3 regions of the Microbacterium sp. F1-18 genome follow, and region 1 is predicted to be linked to each of the others. Evidence: predicted binding sites of a transcription regulator. Region 1 holds the regulator's gene; each other region holds the start of a gene.
What was found. Region 1 encodes HrcA, which represses chaperone genes, less so after heat shock. Its sites were predicted from a motif close to TTNGCACTCGNNNNNNNCGAGTGCNAA; they were not measured.
Positions count from the first base shown of each region.

Region 1 (5,074 bases):
GTGTGATCTCGTTGCCGCGCACGAGCACGTCCACGTCGGGGTGCTCGCGCTCGACGACGCGGAGGAGTCTGTCTTGGGGGCCCAGCAGCTGGACCATGGCGACACCGTCGGCGAGGATCGTCGCGACGGCGGGTTCGGAAGCATCAGCCACCGAGGCTCCCTTCGGAGAGGTCGCCGGCGAGGACGTGGGCGTGAACGTGGAACACGGTCTGTCCCGCGCCCGGGCCGGTGTTGAAGATCAGGCGGAAGTCGCCGTCGGCGTGCTCGGCGGCGACGGCGTTGGCGAGCCCGATGAGCTCGCTGAGGAGGGCGGGGTCGCCCGCGGCGAGCTCGACCACCGTGCGGTAGCGCTCGGTCTTGGGGATCACCAGGAGGTGGACGGGCGCCTGCGGCGCGATGTCGCGGATGGCGAACACGTTTTCGGTCTCGGCGATGATCTCCGAGGGGATCTCGCCGCGGAGGATGCGCGTGAAGACGGACGGTTCGCTCATGGCTTCAGTCTATCGACGGGGTTCGGCGCCGGGACGGGCCGGTGTCACCAGCGCCCGATGGCGACGTTCACCACGCCGAGTGCAGCGGGGCCGGCGGTCGACGTCCGCAGCACCGTGTCGCCCAGACGTACGGTGATCGCACCGGCGGCGGTCAGCGCGTCGAGTTCTTCCGGGGCGATTCCGCCCTCCGGCCCGACGACGAGCGAGACGTCGCCCTCCCCCGCGTCGACATCGCTGAGCCGTCGCGTCGCCGTCGGCTCGAGCACGAGCACGCGTTCACGGGCGCACCGCTGTGCGACCTCAGCCGTCGACAGGGGCGCCTCCACGGCGGGCAGCCACGCGCGATGCGCCTGCTTCGCCGCCTCTCGTGCGATGGTCGCCCAGCGCTGGACCCCGCGTTCCACCTTCGGGCCGCTCCAGCGCGAAACACTTCGGGTGGCCTGCCACGGGACGATCGCGTCGATGCCGAGCTCGGTGCAGGCCTGCACCGCGAGCTCGTCCCGATCGCCCTTCGCGAGCGCCTGGATCAACGTGACGCGTCGAGCGGGCGCGGGGTACTCGTCGCGGACGCGCACCTCGATGCGGACGAGCTTCGGGTCGGCCGCCGTGACGGTGCCTTCGAGCCACGCACCCGCACCATCGCCCACCGTCACCGTCTCGCCGACCCGCACGCGACGGACACCGGCCGCGTGATGCGCTTCGGCGCCGGTGAGCTCGACCGATTCGCCCGGTCGGGCGGTGAGGGGCAGGTCGACGAGGAAGTGCAGCGCCATGCGGTCAGCTGTTCCGGAACCGGTCGCGGAGCTTGGCGAACATCCCCTGGTGGAACTGCGCGAGCTGTGGCGCCGGAGACTTCGTGCGCTTCTTCAGCTCTTCGATCAGCGCTCGTTCCTTGGCGTCGAGTCGCGTCGGGGTCACGACGTGGACGCCGACACGCAGGTCGCCGCGGTTCGAGCCACGGAGAGGCGTGATGCCGCGCCCCTTGATAGTGAGGACGTCACCGGACTGCACTCCGGGACGCAGCTCGAGCTCGACGGGTCCGTCGAGGGACTCGATCGTCGTGCTGGTGCCCAGCACGGCATCCGGCATCGACACTTCGAGCGTCGCGAGTAGATCGTCGCCCTCGCGGCTGAAGACGTCGTGGGGGTTGACCGTGACCTCGAGGTACAGGTCGCCGTTCGGTCCACCGGCGGGACCGACCTCGCCCGAGCCGGGGAGCTGGAGGCGCAGTCCGGTCTCGACGCCGGCGGGGATGTCGAGCGAGACCGTTCGGCGGGCCCGGACGCGTCCCTGACCCTGGCAGGTCGTGCACGGATACGGGATGGTCGTGCCGTAGCCCTGGCAAACGTTGCAGGGCTGCGACGTCACGACGTTGCCCAGCAGACTCCGGACGGTGCGCTGGACGTTTCCCGCGCCATGGCAGACATCGCATGTGACGGGCTGGGTTCCCGGCTGGCAGCAGGAGCCCTGGCAGGTGTCGCAGAGCACCGCGGTGTCGACCTCGATGTCTCGGTGCACACCGAAGACGACGTCACCGAGCTCGAGGGTCACCCGAACGAGGGCATCCTGCCCGCGCTCACGTCGAGAGCGCGGGCGCCCGGCACGGCCACCGCCGCCGCCACCCCCGAAGAAGGTCTCGAAGATGTCGCTGAAGCCCCCGAAGCCGGCAGCGCCACCGAAACCGCCGGCGGAGTCGCCGCCCACGTCGTAGCGCTGACGCTGTTCCGGGTCGCTGAGGACGTCGTAGGCGTGCGTGACGAGCTTGAATCGCTCGGACGCGTCCTCCCCCGGGTTCACGTCGGGGTGCAGCTCTCGTGCGAGGCGTCGGTACGCCTTCTTGATCTCGTCGGGCGACGCGTCGCGCGCGACGCCCAGGACCTCGTAGTGGTCAGCCACGGATCGCCTTTCCGCCCCTGCGGGCGTGGATGGGTCGGGTCAGCGCGACTTCTCGTCTTCGTCGAGGAGCCGGCTGAGGTAGTGCGCGACGGCGCGGACCGTCGCGAGGTTCGTCGGGTAGTCCATGCGGGTCGGTCCCATGAGACCGACCCGGGCACGTGACCCCGGGACGTCGTAGTCGCTCGTCACGACCGAGGCCTCGGACAGTCCGTACGCCTCGTTCTCGCGGCCGATGCGCGCCGCGACGCCGCGGTCGTCGGCGACCATCTCGCCCATGAGCCGGAGCAGCGTCACCTGCTCCTCGATCGCTTCGAGCAGTGGGTAGATGCTGCCGCGGAAGTCGGCTTCGCGCCGAGCGAGCGTCGCTGTGCCCGCCATCACCAGGCGGTCCTGGCGGAAGGTCTCGAGTTCCTCGACGAGGATGCGCGAGACCTCCCGCACGGCCTCGCCGATCGGATCGGCGACGGGATCTCCCTCTGCGAGGGCCGTGACGGCAGTGACCGCGTCGCGCACCGCCACGCCCGTCACGGCAGCGCGCAGCGTCGCCTTGGCGACCTCGAACTGCGCTCCGTCGAGAAGCGTCCGCACGACTCCGACCCGTTGCGAGACCCGGCCGGTGTCGGTCACGACGATGACGACGAGGCGTCCACCGCCCAAGTCCACCAGCTCGAGGTGCGACACCTGGGCGCGCGCGAACGACGGGTACTGCACCATGGCGACCTGACCGGTCAGCTGGGTGAGGGCGCGGACCGTGCGCACCAGCAGGTCGTCGAGGTCGGTGGGCCCGTCGAGGAAGGTCGTGATCGCTGAGCGCTGTGCAGCGCTCAGCGGGCGGAGGCCCGCGAGATGATCGACGAAGACGCGGTAGCCCTTGTCGGTCGGAACGCGTCCCGACGAGGTGTGGGGGGCGGCGATGAGCTCCTCGTCCTCGAGGAGCGCCATGTCGTTGCGGATCGTGGCAGCCGACACGCCGAACGCGTGCCGTTCGACGATCGACTTGCTACCCACGGGCTCGCGGGTGTCGACATAGTCCTGCACGATCGCCCGCAGCACCTGCAGTCCGCGCTCTGAGACCATGTCCGTCACCTCCTGCTTGGCACTCGAAGTCTGTGAGTGCCAATTCTATCGCGTGGACGACCGCGATCGCCTCCCGGCGGTCACTCCGTCAGTGCGCGAACGACGGCGTCGGCCATGAGACGTCCGCGCCGGGTGAGCACGATGCGCCCGCGCACCGCGTCGGCGCCCTCGATCAGGCCGTCGGCGATGAGCGAGGCCACGGCTCGCCGGCCGGGGTCGCCCAACTCGTCGATCCCGAGCCCTTCGACGATGCGAGAGCGCAGGAGCACGGACTCCAGCCGCAGCGCGTCCGCATCGGGGCGCTCCCGGCCCGCCGCGGGCGAGTGTCCCGCTGCCAGTCGCTGGGCGTACGCGGCGGGATGCTTGACGTTCCACCACCGGAGACCGGCGACGTGGCTGTGGGCGCCGGGCCCGTAGCCCCACCAATCGGTCCCCCGCCAGTAGGCGAGGTTGTGGCGCGAGCGTTGATCCGTCGACCTCGCCCAGTTCGACACCTCGTACCAGGAGAAGCCCGCGTCGGCCAGGCTTTCGTCGGCCAGCTCGTACATGTCCGCCTGCAGATCATCGTCGGGCGCGGCGACCTCGCCGCGTCGGATCTGCCGCTCGAGGCGCGTGCCTTCCTCGATGATCAGGGCGTAGGCGGACACGTGATCGGGCTCGAGCGAGACGGCGGTGTCGACGGAGCGTCGCCAATCGTCGAGGCTCTCCCCCGGCGCGCCGTAGATCAGGTCGACCGAGACGTCGAGCCCAGCCCCGCGGGCAGCGGCGACGGCGGTCGACACGTTGGCGGGATCATGCGTGCGATCGAGCGCAGCCAGCACGTGCGGCACGGCGGACTGCATGCCGATCGACAGACGGGTGACACCGGCGGCCGCCAGTTCGTCGGCGACTCGTGGACTCATCGTGTCGGGGTTCGCCTCGACGGTGACCTCCGCACCCGCGGCGATGCCGAACGTCTCACGCACGCCGCTCAGCATCCGCGCGAGATCTCCCGCCGGAAGCAGCGTGGGGGTGCCGCCGCCGAAGAACACCGTCTGTGCCGCACGACGGGGGCCGCGCTCGTCGATCAGGGCAGCCGACAGGGCGATCTCGCGCAGCACCTCGTCGGCGTACGCGTCCTGACGAGCACCGCGCAGTTCCGTGGCTGTGTAGGTGTTGAAATCGCAGTAGCCGCATCGCACGCGGCAGAACGGGACGTGCACGTACACCCCGAACGGAACGTCGGGGGCGATGACGAGGTCGTCGGGCAGGGTGCCGCCGACCGGCACCGGATCACCGATCGGCAGTGCCGCCCCCATCAGGCGCCGGGCGTCGCGTACAGCGGCGAGATCGCGCGAAGGTATCCCTGGAACAGCAGCCGGCGGCGGCGGCGGACGAGGCCCTTGAGCATGCGGTAGGCCAGCGCCGTCGGCCTGTCGAACGCGCGCACCACGAACCACACCTCGTCGTTGTCGCGCCACTCGAGGAGGAAAGACTCCTCCCCGCTGACCACGGAACCGCCGACCGTACCGAGAGCGAACGCGACGCGTCGGGGCTCCTCGTCGACGAAGATCACGCGGAGTTCGGCATCCGCGTTCAGACCCGACACTCGCCCATGGACCCGCAGCGTC
Region 1 is NZ_JBREVD010000002.1:313,562-318,635, forward strand. Features, by position in the region: gene ACU6RU_RS05640 (PhoH family protein) at 1-97, opposite strand, end outside; gene ACU6RU_RS05645 (HIT domain-containing protein) at 144-491, opposite strand; gene ACU6RU_RS05650 (16S rRNA (uracil(1498)-N(3))-methyltransferase) at 536-1,264, opposite strand; gene dnaJ (molecular chaperone DnaJ) at 1,269-2,387, opposite strand; gene hrcA (heat-inducible transcriptional repressor HrcA) at 2,427-3,464, opposite strand; gene hemW (radical SAM family heme chaperone HemW) at 3,545-4,762, opposite strand; gene ACU6RU_RS05670 (DUF1990 family protein) at 4,762-5,074, opposite strand, start outside.

Region 2 (5,074 bases), on a different contig from region 1:
TGCAGCAGACCGATCACCGTGAGGCTGCTGCGCCGCGCACCTGCCGCGAAGAAGAGGAGGGGCACGGCGGTGACGACGCCGGCAAGGGTCACCAGGGCGGTGTGCCCGGGGCTGACCGAGCCGAACATCAGCCCGCCGGTGACGGCGACGACGATCGCCTGGACGATGGCGACGGGTGCGAGCCAGAGCGATTCGAGGGTCAGCCCGCTGACGGCATCCACCGACGGCCCGATCTGCTTCTTCACCAGCCCATAGGTTCCGAAGCTGGCCGCGAGGGTCAGGGCGATCCAGGGGAATGCGCCGTACCCGACGACGATGACGCCGACCGCGACCGCCGCGATACCGATCGCGACCCACTGCGCGACCCGCAGCCGCTCCTTCAGGACGAGCACTCCGAGGAGGACCGTGACGATCGGGTTGATGAAATACCCCAGGCTCCCCTCGATCACGTGGCCGGTGAGGGTGCTGATGAGGAAGACCTGCCAGTTCACGTAGATGAGCAGGCCGGCGACGATCGTCCACAGCACCAGCCGCGGCGTGCGCAGGATTGCGATCAGCTTCCCCCAGGCGCGGAGCACCGTGAGGAGGATCGCGCAGAAGACGAGCGAGAAGAGGATGCGCCACGACACGACCTCGAACGGCCCCATCGGGGCGAGCGTGAGGAAGTAGAGGGGCATGAACCCCCACAGGACGTACGCCGAGAAGGCGTAGATCCCACCCAGGGTGCGCTCACGGGCGGGATCGACGGGTGTCACGAGCCAAGCATAGGACGGTCATGACACGTCGCGGTCGTGACGGACTGCCATCCGCCGCCGCGCTTCTGCCATGACGAAGGCCCGGATGCCATGCACCCGGGCCTTCGTGGAAGAGCTCTGCGTCAGCGGACGACGACGGCGAGGACGTCGCGCGCCGAGAGCACGAGGAACTCGTCAGCGCCGAACTTGACCTCGGTTCCGCCGTACTTGCTGTAGATCACGCGGTCGCCGACGGCGACGTCGAGCGGAACACGGTTGCCGTTGTCATCGATGCGGCCGGGGCCCACCGCCACGACCTCGCCCTCCTGGGGCTTCTCCTTGGCGGTGTCGGGGATGACCAGACCACTCGCAGTGGTCTGCTCGGCCTCGACCTGCTTGATGACGATGCGGTCCTCGAGCGGCTTGATGGAAACCGACACGGTCTACCTCTTTCTTCGACAAGACTTGTTGGCAATCTCACCCTGAGAGTGCCAACTCCGAGTGTAGGGGGACGTTGGCACTCACGCAACGCGAGTGCCAACCTACCGCGGCATCCGCCGCCGCCCCCGCGTAGGCTGTCGTGGTGGATCACGCCGAGCTCTCCGCGTTGCTGACCCCCGAGGGCCTCCGTCTGGTCGACACCCTCCGGATCTCATCGACGGCGGATGCCGCCACCGCGGTCTCGCGGCTGCGGCGCGAGGGCCTCTCCCCCGACCTCGTGTCGGCGGTGGTCGGCCAGGCCCGTCTGCGGGAGCGCGCGCGGGCGAAGTTCGGTCCGTTCGCCGACCGGATGCTGTTCACCCGAGCCGGTCTCGAACAGGCCACGCGTCTCGCGGTCGCCGCGCGTCACGCCGGCCGATTCCGCGATGCCGGCATCGCCCGCGTGGCCGACCTCGGCTGCGGGATCGGCGGCGACGCGCTCGGCTTCGCCGGTATCGGGCTCGAGGTCCTCGCCGTCGACGCCGACGAGATCACCGCCGCCCTGGCCGCCTACAACCTCGCCCCGTTCGGCTCATCGGCCCGGGTACGCCACGGCCGCGCCGAAGAGACCGATCTCACCGGCATCGACGCGGTCTGGCTCGATCCGGCACGTCGAACCTCGGGGCACGGCGAGACGCGTCGCGTCGCGGCATCCGACTACACACCCTCGCTCGAGTGGGCCTTCGGCCTCGCGGAACGGCTGCCGACCGGCATCAAGCTCGGGCCCGCCTTCGACCGTGACGACCTCCCGACCGACGGCGAAGCGCAGTGGATCAGCGCCGATGGGTCGACGATCGAGCTGGTCGTGTGGTCAGGCTCCCTCGCCCGCGCGGGCGCGCGCCGTTCGGCGCTCGTTCTCCGCGGCGACCGTGCCGCCGAGCTCACGGCGCCGGGCGACGCCGCCGACGCCGAGCCGCGCGAGCTCGGCGCTTACCTGCACGAGCCCGACGGCGCCGTCATCCGCGCTCGCCTGATCGGCGACGTGGCCCGCACGCTCGACGCCGGCATGCTCGCCGGCGGGACGGCGTACATGACGTCCGACGCCGGGCGCACCAGTCCGTTCGCCACGACGTTCCGGGTCCGCGAGGTGCTGCCGCTGAAGCCGCGCGACATCGATGCCGCCGTCAAGCGCGCGGGCATCGGCATCCTGGAGATCAAGAAGCGCGGCGTCGACGTCGATCCGGCGCAGTTCCGCAAGAAGCTCACACTGACGGGGAGCGCGTCGGCGACCCTCTTCCTCACCCGCATCGGAGACCGACGCGTCGCCGTCCTCGCGGACCGGGTCGACGCCGACCCCGCCGAAGGGGCTCAGTCCAGCAGCCCGGACTGACTCGCCGACCAGACGAGCCACCCGGCGCTGTACACGATCGACAGCGCCGCCAGGCCGAGCGCCCACACCGCGACGGTGCGGCTCTCCCACGGCCGACGGAAGGCGAGCACGGCCATCACGATCGCGGCGAGGCCGAGCGGGAACGCCCACCCGACGAACAGCGACAGGACGAGGGCGATGATCGCCAGGGCCAACGACCACGCCCCCGATCGGGGCAGGACCTCGGCCGCCGGAGCCCACTGGACCCGCGGCTCAGGCGCGACGGGCTCGATCCGGCCATCGGGCTCGGGAATGTGCAGCAGCGGCGTCGGCTGAGTGAACTCACGCTGGAACCCGCCGCGGTGCTCTCCGGGCAGCGGCGCGGACAGCGGGGCCGGAGCAACGTCGTCGGAGGGCGCATCCACCGCGGGTCGCCGACTGCGCAGCCGGTCGTCGCTCATCAGCGCACCTGGATCTCGGTCACGGGAAGCGTCGAATCAGCGCCGAACGAGAGCGTCGACGGCTCGGCGCCCGAGGAGATGAGCTCGGCGGCGAGCGCCGCGATCATCGCCCCGTTGTCGGTGCACAGGCTCAGCGGCGGGATGCGGACCGCGACTCCGGCGGCAGCGGCGCGTTCGATCGCGACCTCGCGCAGTCGCCGGTTGGCGATGACACCGCCGCCGAGCAGCAGCCGCGGCACGCCGTGCTGAGCGCACGCGTCGAGTGCCTTGGTCACGAGAACATCGACGACGGCTTCGCGGAACGATGCCGCGACGTCGGCGATCGGCACGGTCTCGCCCGCCGCCTGGCGCTGCTCGACCCAGCGCGCCACGGCGGTCTTGAGCCCCGAGAACGAGAAGTCGTACCGGTGCGCGGCCATGTCGGAGGCCCGCGAGAGCCCGCGGGGGAACCGGATCGCGTCGAGGTCGCCGTCCGCCGCGGCGCGATCGATCTCCGGGCCGCCGGGGTAAGGCAGACCGAGGATGCGCGCGATCTTGTCGAATGCCTCGCCGGCGGCGTCATCCATCGTCTCGCCGAGCATCTCGACGTCGGAGACGAGGTCTCGGACGAGGAGGAGCGAGGTGTGTCCGCCACTGACCAGGAGAGCGACGGTGGGGTATTCGACGTCGTCGCCGGTGAGGATGTCGGCGGCGATGTGCCCGACGAGGTGGTTGACGGCGTAGAGCGGCTTCTCGAGCGACACGGCGAGGGCCTTCGCGGCGCCCACGCCGACCATGAGGGCGCCCGCGAGCCCCGGCCCGCTCGTGACGGCGACGGCGTCGAGGTCCGTCAGCGAGACCCCGGCCTCGGCTACGGCGGCCTCGATCGCCGGCTGCAGCGCCTCGAGGTGCGCGCGGGCGGCGACCTCCGGCACGACGCCGCCGTAGCGGGCGTGCTCGGCCATCGAGCTCGCGATCGTATTCGACAGCAGGGTGCGCCCGCGGACGATCCCGATGCCGGTCTCGTCGCAGCTGGTCTCGATCCCCAGCACGAGCGGCTCGGAACGGGTCGGCTCGGTGGTCATCGTTCGGTCCCTCCCTCACCGCGGAGGCTCAGCTGCATGATGATGGCGTCGACGTCGTCCGGTTGGTAGTAGCGCGGCCGGCGCGCGATCTCGACGAAGCCCTCGGAGGCGTAGAGCCGCTGCGCGACCGGGTTGTCGGCGCGCACCTCGAGGAAGACCTCGCGCGCTCCCCGGTCACGGGCCTCGGCGATCAGCGCCCGAAGCAGCCTCCGGCCGCGGCCGGTGCCCCGCCGTGCGGGTTCGAGGGCGAGGGTCTGGATGTCGGCGTCGGCCGCACCGTGCACCGCACGCACGCCGCCGTAGCCGACGACGCGATCGTCCTCGACGTCGACGAGGTACCGGCCGTGCGGCGAGGCGATCTCGGCGGACATGGCCCCGCGGCTCCACGCGTCGGTCGGGAACGACGCTTCCTCGAGCGCCATGATGGCGTCGAGGTCACCGTCCGTGGCGGTGCGCAGGCTCACGTGCCGACCTTCTTCGGCCCGGCGGGAACGGTCACATCGGGGGCACGGAGATACAGCGGCTCCGCGGCGTCGCCGATCGCGATGTCGATCGCTCCCGACGCCAGCCGCTCGGCCGCGACGCGGGCGAGGGCAGCGGCGCTGATCGACGTCGTCTCGGCGAGTTCCGCCGCGGGGGCACCGAAGAGGTCGAGGGGCTCGGTCGCCGCGCGTGGGACGAGGTGCGGATCGACGATGCGCACCGGCATCCCGTTCTCGACGCGGTAGACCGAGACGGCGAGCTCCCGACGGCGGGCATCGGTCACGATCGCGATCGGCTCTCCCTCGACCGGGGCTGCGCCCGGGCTCGCGAACTCGGGATCGACGTGCGCGCGGGCCGCGGCGTCGTGGCTCGCGACCGGGATCAGCGGGATGCCGCGCCCGAGCGCGAACGCGCGCGCGGCGGCGATACCCACCCGCAAGCCCGTGAACGGGCCCGGGCCCATGCCGGCCGCGACGGCAGTGATCTCCGCGGGGCCGACGCCCGCGTCGCCGAAGACGCGCACGAGCAGATCTCCGATGACCT
Region 2 is NZ_JBREVD010000006.1:133,344-138,417, reverse strand. Features, by position in the region: gene rarD (EamA family transporter RarD) at 1-755, opposite strand, end outside; gene groES (co-chaperone GroES) at 878-1,174, opposite strand; gene ACU6RU_RS15630 (THUMP-like domain-containing protein) at 1,318-2,544, shown strand; gene ACU6RU_RS15625 (hypothetical protein) at 2,523-2,984, opposite strand; gene tsaD (tRNA (adenosine(37)-N6)-threonylcarbamoyltransferase complex transferase subunit TsaD) at 2,984-4,048, opposite strand; gene rimI (ribosomal protein S18-alanine N-acetyltransferase) at 4,045-4,512, opposite strand; gene tsaB (tRNA (adenosine(37)-N6)-threonylcarbamoyltransferase complex dimerization subunit type 1 TsaB) at 4,509-5,074, opposite strand, start outside.
Region 2: groES (co-chaperone GroES) is a predicted target of HrcA. The motif match lies at 1,249-1,275, and genes of this name have one in related genera.

Region 3 (5,074 bases), on a different contig from region 1:
CCGCCGACTCGAGAGCATCGATATCCCGGGGAGGGGTGTACTCGGCGATGATCGTGGGGCGCCCCGGCTCGTCGCGGAGGTAACGGCGCCGGTTCCGCAGCGCCCAGCCGGTAGCGCCGGCGAGGAGCGCGACCGACCCGGACTGAAGCCATCCGAGAGGCGACGACACGAACGAGGTGTCGTAGGTCTCGAACGCACCCGCTTCGAACCCGACCGCCAGGGTGAGGGTCTCATGCGGAGCCAGGTCGGACGCCGACGCGGTGATCGTGGCGCCATCCGGCGACGCGGTGATCTCCGGGCACGCGGTGGTGCTGTCCTGCTCACCGACGTAGCAGGCCTGACGTCCCGCGAGGGAGTCCGCGATGGTCGGATCGACATGCAGCGTCGCGGTCACCTGACGGAACGGCTGGTTCCAGTCGGTGCCGTTGACGTCCCAATAGAACTCGAGTCCCGTGTCGGGGAAGTCCCAGACGACGTTCTCAAGGTCGTAGGTGAACACGAACGTGTTCCGGCCGTGCAGGTAGGCAGCGCCTCGCGTCAGGATGCCGAGCGTGCCGTCCTCGCTGTCGGTCTCGACGGGCCGGGCCGCGCCGTTCTCATCCGTGACCGAGATGAGCTCGGGATGCAGCGGCTGCCCGTTGTAGGTCTCGGGAAGAAGTCGCCGCATGCCGCGGTTCTGATCCGAATCGGGGAAGTCGGCGACGAACGTCTCGACGACGCGCATGCGTGCGGTCCCGTCGTCTTCGCGGGTGAGTGTGTAGTCGACGGACAGCGAGTCGAAGACGAACGCATCGAGATGGGCGGATTCGTCGGCGGATGCCGCGGCCGGTGCTGCCAGCGCGAAAACTGCTGTGATCAGCATGAGGACCGCGACCGCGACTGCCGCCCGGCTGCGACGGATCATGCCGACCAGCTTAGGCGGGCAGTAAAGTTGTCGCCATGAGCGATCGTCGTCGTGCCGTGGCAGCGTGGGAGAGTCTCTTCCGCGCACAGCACGAGATCTTCGACGACATCAGCAACGACTTCGCCGGCGACGAGCTCACGCAAGCCGAGTACGACGTGCTCTTGACCGTCGTGCGTGGCGCCGGTCATCGTGCGCGGCTGCGCGACGTCACGGCGAATATGCTCATCAGCCAGCCGAGCGTGTCGCGGCTCGTCGACCGGATGGTCGCGCGCGGGCTCATCACCAAATGCGGAGACCCGACCGACGGCCGCGGCGCGATGCTCACCGCGACACCCGAAGGCGTCTCGGCGTTCCGCCGCCTCGCGGCAGCTCACGGACGTTCGATCGCCGAGCGGATGTCGGTGCTGTCGACCGACGAACTGGAGCAGCTCGAGCAGCTCACGACGAAGCTGCGCCGACTCTCCTGATCTGCGGCGCCCGGTCCGGTGACTTTCGGGCGGGTGGTGGCGTGGCGGTTCGTGACGGGCCTTGGCTCGGTTCGGGTGCGGCGTCGCCGGGGCCGGAGTGCCGGGCGCCTGCTCCTCCCCAGCGGCGCCGTCATCAATTGCCCTCACAGTCGCACAAAAGTTCGACCTGAATGTCGTACCCCGCTGCCACAATGGGAACATGGCAGCGAGCGGCGAGATGGGTGGGGTGCGATGCGATGACGCCGCGCCCGCGCAGGTGCTCGCGTTTGCGCGGTTCGCGGAAGCGCTCGATGTTGTCCATGCCGGCGAGGTCGCGCGGATGCGTGCGTTGGCCGATCTGGGCCGGTCGGCGTTGCGGGAGGCCCGGCACGGTGGGGTGCGGGGCATGGCCTCCGACATGGAGCTGCGATCGGTTGCGGCCGAGGCCGCGGGGATGGCCCGGTTGACGGATCGGCGGTTGCAGGGCGAGATCGACCATGCGATGACCGTCATCGACGACTACCCCGCCGTGTTCGAGGCGTGGGTGGAACGGCGGATCGAACGCGGACACGTCGATGTGATCGTGCGGGTCGGGGCGGGGCTGCCGGACGAGGTGTGGGAGTCGTTCGCGGAAGCGGCGATCGGCGTGTGCGAGCGGGATGTGCCGTCTCGGGTGCGGGGTGCGCTCGAGGTTTTGGCGGCGCGGGTGCACCCCCAGTCGTTCACGGAGCGGCACACGGCTGCGGCGGCGGAGCGGTGCGTGCGGGTCTTCCACGGGGCCGACGGGATGTCGAACCTCGTCGCCAACCTCCCCACCGTCATCGCCACGGGGATGCTCGATCGGCTCACCCAGATGGGACAGTCGGTGAAGGACGCCCGGGATGCGGGTGGTTGCGGTGGGGCGAATGAGGTCGGGGCGAGCCCGGAGGCTGACGCGGCGGATGCCGCCGGGGAGGATGCGGCGCCAGACGCCCGAACCATGGACCAGCTGCGGGCCGACATCCTCGGCGACCTCGTCCTCGGCGGAGCACCGGTGGTCGACCCGACCTACGGAACCGACCGGGCCGGCGGGCTCGGCGCGATCCGGGCGCGCGTGCAGGTCACCCTCACCGCGGAGACCCTGATAGGCCGTGACGAGCACCCCGCCGACGCTGTCGGTGCCGGACTGATCGACGCCGACACGGCGCGTGACCTCGCCGGACAGGTCTCCGAGTGGGACCGGTTGTTCATCGACCCGGTCACCCGCACCCCGGTCGAGGTCGACACCTACCGACCCACCATCGCGATGAAGAAACTCCTCACCGCACGCGACCAGCACTGCAGGTTCCCCGGATGCCGCAGAGCCGCGATCCGGTGCGAACTCGACCACACCATCGACTACGCCCTCGGCGGCCACACCCACATCTACAACCTCGCCCACCTGTGCCAGAGACACCACTCCATGAAGCAATTCACGACATGGGAAGTGCGGCAGGTTGGTGGCGGAGTCCTGGAATGGACCTCACCCCTCGGCAGGGTCTACCGAGAAGACGTACCCGTGCCCGCGGTCTGCTTCACCACCGACCCGACCGACACGACCGATCCACCGCGGGGCGGTCGAACTGGCGGGGCACCGCCACCCGAACCACCACCCTTCTGAGCCGGTGCGTCGCGCACTCGCGCGCACCACGACTTTTCCCAGGCGTGGCGAAACTATGCCAGCGCGCCCCACGACGCATCGCTGCCTCGACGCATCGCTGCCTCTCTGAGGTCAGTCCGCGACGACCCTGAGACCCTGCCGTCGCTGTGCACACGCAAAGGGCGGCCGCGCCCCCGAAGGGGCTGCGGCCGCCCGTCATGCAGTGCGCTCGACGCGCGCCGTGAACGCGTCACGACATGCGCTTCGGCAGGTCCTGCGCGATCAGTTGTCGATCAGTTCTCGATCGGCACCACCGGCGCGGCGGCGTCGGTCGTGACCTCCACCTTCCGCGGCTTGGCCTTCTCGCTGACCGGGATCGTCACCGTCAGGACACCGTTGTTGTAGGTCGCGGCGATGCCCTCGGTGTCGACGCCCTGACCGAGGTTCAGCTGACGCAGGAAGCTGGCGGCCTCGCGCTCGCGCGTGATCCACTTCACACCGTCACCGCTCGCGAGCGTGCGCTCGGCGCGGATCGTCAGCAGCTGGCCGTCGACGTCGATGTCGACCGAACCCGGGTCGATGCCGGGCAGGTCGGCGGTCATCACGTAGTGGTCGCCGTCACGGTAGAGGTCCATCGGCATGCGACGGGGGCCGCGGCGCGTGTCGAAGAGGCTCGAGGCGATGCGGTCGAGGTCGCGGAACGGGTCGTAAGTAGCCATCGATCTTTCCCTTCTCTGATGCTTCGTGTTGAGATCTGAAAGTTGAGCCTTAGCGGCTCAACTGCATACAGATTAGCACTCCACCCCATCGAGTGCCAAGGGTTCTCGCACGGCGAACAGCGCCCCGACGAGCGGGGCACATGGGCGCCACTCAGCACTCGACGACGTTGACGGCGAGACCGCCTTCGCTCGTCTCCTTGTACTTGTGCGACATGTCGATCCCGGTCTGACGCATCGTCTCGACGACGGCGTCGAGCGAGACGTAGTGCTGCCCATCGCCGCGCAGGGCGAGGCGCGCCGCGGTGACCGCGGTCGACGCGGCGATCGCGTTCCGCTCGATGCATGGAATCTGCACGAGGCCGCCGACCGGGTCGCACGTGAGCCCCAGGTGATGCTCCATGGCGATCTCAGCAGCGTTCTCGATCTGCGCGCTATTGCCGCCCATGACTGCCGTCAGACCGCCCGCCGCCATCGCGCACGCGGAACCCACCTCCGCCTGGCAGCCGCCCTCCGCGCCCGAGATCGACGCGTTCGCCTTGAAGAGCGAGCCGAGCGCGGTCGCGGTCAGCAGAAACCGCCGGATGCCGCGCCGGCGATCGAGCTCCTCCGACCCGAGCCGCGACTCCGCGGCGAACCGCCACCAGTACATCGCGACGGCGGGGAGGATGCCCGCGGCCCCATTCGTGGGCGCGGTGACCACGCGTCCCCCCGATGCGTTCTCCTCGTTGACGGCGAGCGCGAAAGCGCCGAGCCACTCCCCCGGGAGCTCGCGCCCACCGGCGGCCTCGGCCGCTTCGAGCTGCGCGCGCATCGCACCTGCGCGACGCCGCACCCGCAGCATCCCCGGCAATGTGCCCTCGGCGCGCAGGCCCGCCTCGACGCACCCCGCCATGGCGTCCCAGATCGCGTCGAGGCCGGCGGCGACCTCGGCCTCGGGCCGGAGCGCCTCCTCGTTGCGGCGCGCCAGCCCGGCGATGCTCAGGCCATCGCGATCGCACAGCTCCAGCAGCTCTGCGGCACTGCCGAAGCGGTACGGCCATGCGACATCCCGGCCCGGCGAACCATCGGCGTGCGATTGCTCGCCCGTCCCCGCCCGGCGGATGAAACCGCCCCCGACCGAGAGGTAGGTCTCCGATGCGACGAGCACGCCTGCGGCATCCCAGGCGTTGAGCGTCATCGCGTTCGGGTGCTCGGGCAGTCGCGTCCGCGGCTCGAAGGACACGTCGCTTCGCGAGAACGACACCGGGTGCCGCCCCGCGAGCGAAAGGACCGCTCCGTCGACCCAGTCCGTCCACGCCGCGCGAACCACATCGGGATCGACGGTCTCCGGCGCGTGGCCCTGCAGCCCCGCGACCACGGCATCCGGCGTGCCGTGCCCGATCCCGGT
Region 3 is NZ_JBREVD010000001.1:385,380-390,453, forward strand. Features, by position in the region: gene ACU6RU_RS01875 (DUF2207 domain-containing protein) at 1-904, opposite strand, end outside; gene ACU6RU_RS01880 (MarR family winged helix-turn-helix transcriptional regulator) at 940-1,371, shown strand; gene ACU6RU_RS01885 (DUF222 domain-containing protein) at 1,571-2,989, shown strand; gene ACU6RU_RS01890 (Hsp20/alpha crystallin family protein) at 3,262-3,687, opposite strand; gene ACU6RU_RS01895 (L-serine ammonia-lyase) at 3,839-5,074, opposite strand, start outside.
Region 3: ACU6RU_RS01890 (Hsp20/alpha crystallin family protein) is a predicted target of HrcA. The motif match lies at 3,760-3,786, and genes of this name have one in related genera.